2 regions of the Chryseobacterium gleum genome follow, and region 1 is predicted to be linked to the other one. Evidence: riboswitches for the same ligand, from Rfam matches in the RefSeq annotation. Region 1 holds a riboswitch; the other holds the start of a gene.
What was found. A riboswitch is a leader RNA that binds a small molecule or an ion and turns the genes downstream of it on or off. The one in region 1 is predicted to bind thiamine pyrophosphate.
Positions count from the first base shown of each region.

Region 1 (3,168 bases):
TTTAACTAAAATTACAATACATGCAGCTTTATACAGAAAGATTACTTCTGAGAGATATTACTATTGATGATAAACATGACATTTTCGATTACCGTTCGGATGCAGAAGCCAATAAATTTCAAAGCTGGATTCCTGAAACCCCGGAAGATGTGGAAAGTTTTATCCAAAGAAACAGTACAGAGTTCAATCAGCCCGAAAGCTGGTACCAACTGTTAATTACTGATAAAGAAACAAAAACAGTTATTGGAGATATCGGAGTTCATTTCTTCGGACATGAAAATGTACAGACGGAATTAGGAATTACTTTAAGTACAGCTTTCCAAGGCAAAGGCTACGCATCCGAAGCTTTAAAAGGTATTATCGGTTTCCTTTTTAATGATTTGCATAAGCACAGAATTACTGCTTCTGTTGATCCTGATAATACAGCTTCTATTCAGTTACTGGAAAGAATCGGGCTGAGAAAAGAGGGGCATTTTGTGAAAAGTCTCTTTTGGAAAAACAATTGGGTAGATGATGTTATTTATGCTGTTCTACGTGAAGAGTGGCCCGCAAAATAGATAGTATACTTCAATTTCAAGAGCGACTTTTTTAGTAACCGGCATTAAAAAGCAAAAATAAAACCTCCTGAATGATCAGGAGGTGAAAAAGTGTAAAATGAATTATAAGTTATGTGAAGTGGTGTCTGATAAAGCTTTTCTCAACACATCAACGAGCATGCCAAATTACTCACTTAATATTGAATAATATATTTTTGTGGTACTTTTTTACGAAAAATCCTGCAGATAAAAATCAGTGAGTGAAAAACAGGCAATTACTAGATTACTGTATATCTTTCGTAAAACGGAGTGATTTTTGTCTTTACAATCATTAAAGTAACCATATCATTACATATCATATAGGATACAACCATTGTTCTGCACCACTTCTTAGTGATAACAGTAATCCAGCCATCCTTTTCTTTCCATTGATACATTTCTTTTTTAAAATGCATAATAACATAATCCCTATTCTTACCGTTTAACGAAAATAAGTCTTGCATAATCTCTGATAATTTATTTTAACAAGCTTTTATGACAGCGCATTCCATGGATTAGTTTTATTATTCCAAATATAGTGAAATAGTTGAAATTATACTATACAGTTGTTTGATTTTAATAATTTTAACAGTAATTTTAGAATATTCCTTTAAATCGTAAAGATGAAATTCCGGATCCGTATCTTCTAATGAAAAACCACCTCTTTTTCCTATTACTTTGGAAGATGCTCAATTTATTGAGGAGATACCCTGCTGAAACAGATTTCAAATCAGAGTTTTATTCATCATGCTTCCCTGAATTTTAAAGGAATAGTACCACAAAAATATCTAAAAGCAAATTCAATGGTATTAAATCTATATTAACTTTATCCCAAAAATGAGGTTAACTTTAATAGTGAGTATCAGCTTTAGCCCTCATAACTTTCTGCCATTCTATATAACCGGAGATGGCCACTATGAATAAAAATGAGGTTAAAACAGCATATAGATATAATTCTTTATGCAGTAACAGAGGTATAGAAATTATATTGCTGATATTGAGGATTACCCAGTTCTCAATTTTTCTTCTTGCCATAAGCCACATGCCAGCCCATGCAAAAGCGCTTACCAGAGAATCCCAGACAGGAACATCCGAGTCGGTAAAATGAGTGAGAAAAGACCAGAACAAAATGAATGTTCCCAGAACAATTCCTCCCGCAATCCATTTTTCTGTCGTGGAAGTAACTGAGATTTCCATTTCAGATTTCTGCTTTCCGAATTTCCAGTAAAGCCATCCATAGATGCTCATGATCAGATAATAAAGGTTTAATGTAAATTCAGCATAAAGCCTGGAAGTCAGCATCACATATAGCGTAAGCAGAATGCCTGCAATTCCGAAAAGATAATTGTTAGAATTGTTTTTACGGGCCAGTAAGACCTGAATTACCGAAAATAAAACCCCGAACCATTCAGGCCAGGTAATTTGATTTAAAATGTCCTGCATCATGTTAATTTTGAAAATCAAATGATGAGATGATCAGTAAGCAATCCCTACGCCGGCATTATCCGGATCAGGTGTGGAATATATCCTGGGTATCATCTCAGCCACCGTTAATTTGTAGCACCCCATTGTTGAAGCAAAGTTGCTGTTTTTTTTCGGAAAAAGAAAATACATCATCCTTTATTTTAGAATTATATGACTAGGATTATAAAGAATCCGTCAGGCAAATTATAATTTTATGCTTAGTCTAAAAAAAATATATTATGAACAATCAGGAAGAAATCGCAGTATTAAATGACCTACTTCATATTACCAACGACAGAAGGGAAGGCTTTGAAAAAGTTGAAGGAAAAGTATGGGAAATGTATCCCGATGTAAAAGATGAGTATGACCATATGATTTCACAATCGAAAATTATGAAAAATGAACTGATTAACCTCATCACAGAAAAACAAGGTGTTCCTGATGACTCCACTTCCGTGGCCGGAGCCCTTCACAGAACATGGATTGATATTAAAAATTCATTTACCATGGGGAATCTGGTAGAGTCTACCCTGGAAAATGTAGTGTTTGGAGAAAAAGCAGCTATAGAAACCTATCAGAACGCTCTGACCAGCGGTAAACTTAGTGAAAAGAGTAATAAAATAGTATCCGAACAGCTTCGCAGCCTAAAAAATTCCTACAACCAGTTCAGGAAAATTGAAGAATATAAAAAGAAAGAGTAAATCCATAAAAAAACCCCTCTTAAAAAAGAGGAGCTTATTAATCAAGAACAAAATAATATTTAATCCTTTCAAAAATATCAAATATATGGTGCTCTTTTTATGATGCAGGTCATAAGATCTGCAAATCATTATTTCACTGCATTTTTTGCTTTTTCAGATTCGTGCAAGTGATGTTCTAATGTAGGAAGGGTCTTACTGGCAAACGTTTTAAGAGAAGATTCTTTTCCTTCTGAGGATTCTTTTCGGAATGCTTCAATATCTTCTTTGTGATCACTCACCATAAGATCTGTATACTTTTTGTCAAAGTCTTTTCCTTTTTTGGCTTTCAGATCATCATACATCTTCTGCTTTTCGGCATCCAAGGCTGCAGGCAAGGTATAGCCAGCTCCTGAAGCCCATTTCTTAAGTTCATCATTTGCTTTGCTATG
Region 1 is NZ_LR134289.1:515,990-519,157, reverse strand. Features, by position in the region: gene EL165_RS02335 (GNAT family N-acetyltransferase) at 21-557, shown strand; gene EL165_RS02330 (hypothetical protein) at 815-1,039, opposite strand; gene pnuC (nicotinamide riboside transporter PnuC) at 1,425-2,021, opposite strand; TPP riboswitch at 2,046-2,153, opposite strand; gene EL165_RS02320 (PA2169 family four-helix-bundle protein) at 2,279-2,740, shown strand; gene EL165_RS02315 (DUF4142 domain-containing protein) at 2,869-3,168, opposite strand, start outside.

Region 2 (3,168 bases), 2.7 Mb from region 1:
AATAGAAGAAGATAGACTGAAAAAGTATGAAGGAGCAGATTATATATGAGGACAATCACCTTCTGGTGGTCAATAAAAAAGTCGGGCAACTTGTTCAGGGTGATAAGACCGGTGATGAATCACTATTGGAATCCATCAAAAACTTTATAAAAATAAGAGATGCTAAGCCGGGAAATGTTTTTCTCGGCTTGGTTCATCGTATAGATCGTCCCACATCAGGATTAGTGATCTATGCAAAAACTTCTAAAGCGCTTTCCCGTCTTACGCAGATGGTGAAAAACCGGGAAGTGAAAAAAACATATTGGGCAGTCGTGGGAAAAGAAATGATTCCGCAAAGCCAGAGACTGGTACATTATTTAAAGAAAAACGAAAAAAATAATAAAGCCATCGTCTTTCCAAAAGCTACGGAAGGAGCCAAAGAAGCTATTCTGACGTATCATGTGATCAAAACATTAGACAATTATTTGTTGCTGGAAATTGACCTTGAGACCGGAAGACATCACCAGATCAGGGCTCAGCTGTCTAAAACAGGAGTTCCGATTAAAGGTGATTTAAAATATGGAGCACCACGTTCCAATCCGGATGGAGGTATTAATCTTCACGCCAGAAAACTGGAATTTATTCATCCGGTTACCAAAGAAAATATTGAAATTATAGCTCCGGTACCTCAAAATGATGCGATCTGGAGGCTTGTGAAGAATAAGCATATCATAAAAAAACTAAACCATGAAATTCAAATCACTTTTATTAGCCACATTGCTGGTTATGGCATCTTGTTCAGACAATGATGAATTGCCGCTTGATAATTCACAACAGACAATTCCTGAAAATACAAGTAAAATATCATGGAATTATCCTGTTTTGTCACCTGTCTTTAATGGGTTGGAACAAAATTATATGTTCGAATATGATGCTCAGGGAAGGATTATAAAAAAGATAGGAGGAAAGTTGGAACTTTCCGTAGGAACGGGATTTCCTTATGTTTATTCAAAATCTGTCTATACAATGGTAACATATACAGGAAATACTGCAATTATGAGAAATTATAGCTCTGATCCTGGTTTCACTGTTCAGTTGAAGGAAAGAAGGTTTGAGTTTGATAATCAAGGTAGAGTTATTAAGACAGTTATTCCAGAGGTCTATAATTCATATATGGATAAGTATCTGACCTATACATATGATGCTTCAGGAAAGTTAACTGAGATTTTAACTGAATATCCAAATATTCCGTATGATCCAACTGATCCGCAAGATTATATTTTGACTTACGTAGAAAAGTTTATTTATAACACCTCAGGAAATCTAGAAAAGGCAATTAAAACCGAAAAGCATAATAATATTGATGCTTATATTACGAATGAAATTACATTGGATAATTTTGATTCTGCACAAAATCCATTTAAGAATCTGGGTATTTTTGAAGAGTATTTCTACTTTTCATTATCAAAAAATAATCCTCAGAGAAAAATTTCAAAAGAATTTAAACCTTATAGCTCCGAATTTTTTCTAAGCCAATCAAATTGGACTAATCAATATAATTCTGATGGAAGCCTGAAGCTTTTTTACTAAAGAACTATTTAAAATAAAATTGAAGACCGTCTCAAAATTGAGATGGTCTTTTTTCTTTAAAGTCATTTAAGATTTTGCTTATTCTGAAAAAATGTCTAACTTCGTTCCAAACTTTAGGGGTGTCTGTTGCCAACAGACTGAGACTTTACCCTTTGAACCTGATCTGGATCATACCAGCGTAGGGAAAAGTAGATGACTTTTGCTGTACATTCTATTGTACAATAATGGCCATTCCTGAAGTGATTTAAATTATTTAGGAATGGAACTTATAATCAACCACACCCGAAAAACATTCGATGTACTTCCTGCAAACCTGGAAGCATTACTGGCTATTGAGCTGCCCGGAAAAAAGAAAGGCATTGCTGTAGCCCTTAACAATCGCATTATTCCCCTGTCTGTCTGGGCGGAAACCATCCTTAACAACAACGATTCAATTTTAATCATTACTGCCACTCAGGGCGGTTAATTTTCATATTTAAAACCAATACTTATGGCTCACTCCATTACATGTTCGCCATTTCCGAACTCAAAGAAAATCTATGTTGAAGGAAAACTACACCCTATCAATGTAGCCATGCGTGAAATACAGCTTAGCCCAACCAAACTTAGCAATGGCGGCTTTGAACATAATGCTCCGGTAACGATCTATGATACTTCAGGGCCTTATACCGATGAAAATGCAGTTGTCGATATTCAGAAAGGGCTTCCTAGAATCAGAGAACAATGGATTCTGGAAAGAAATGATGTGAATATCTTAGACGGAATTACATCTGAATACGGAAAAGCCCGTTTAGCCGATCCACGTCTTGACGAACTGAGGTTTTCCTATGACCATAAACCTAAAGTTGCTAAAGAAGGAAAAGAATTGACACAGCTTTATTATGCTAAGCAGGGAATCATCACCCCGGAAATGGAGTATGTGGCTATCAGGGAAAACCAGAGAATAGAGCAGCTTGATTCCGTATCTAAAGAAATGAGCTTTCAACATCCGGGACACAGCTTTGGAGCGAATACTCCGAAAGGCAAGATCACTCCGGAATTTGTAAGAGACGAAATTGCCGCCGGGAGAGCCATTATTCCCAATAACATCAACCACCCGGAAAGTGAGCCGATGATCATCGGGAGAAATTTCCTGGTGAAAATCAATGCCAATATCGGAAACAGCGCTGTTTCATCCAGTATTGAAGAAGAAGTGGAAAAAGCCGTATGGGCCTGCCGATGGGGAGCAGATACCATTATGGATCTTTCTACAGGGAAAAATATTCACGAAACAAGAGAGTGGATCATAAGAAACAGTCCGGTTCCGATCGGTACCGTTCCTATTTATCAGGCATTGGAAAAAGTAAAAGGTGTTCCTGAAGATCTTACATGGGAAATCTTCAGAGATACCCTGATCGAACAGGCTGAACAGGGAGTTTCTTACTTTACCATCCACGCAGGAGTTTTACTAAGATATATTCACCTGACAGCCAACAGAGTAACCGGAATTGTTTCCCGAGGTGGATCAATTATGGCAAAATGGTGCCTGTTCCATCATAAAGAAAGCTTCCTGTACACTCATTTTGAGGAGATTTGCGAGATCATGAAGAAATACGACGT
Region 2 is NZ_LR134289.1:3,220,409-3,223,576, reverse strand. Features, by position in the region: gene EL165_RS14645 (hypothetical protein) at 1-15, shown strand, start outside; gene EL165_RS14640 (RluA family pseudouridine synthase) at 27-788, shown strand; gene EL165_RS14635 (hypothetical protein) at 727-1,569, shown strand; TPP riboswitch at 1,675-1,771, shown strand; gene thiS (sulfur carrier protein ThiS) at 1,829-2,035, shown strand; gene thiC (phosphomethylpyrimidine synthase ThiC) at 2,060-3,168, shown strand, end outside.
Region 2: another riboswitch for thiamine pyrophosphate. It lies ahead of thiS (sulfur carrier protein ThiS); the one in region 1 lies ahead of pnuC (nicotinamide riboside transporter PnuC).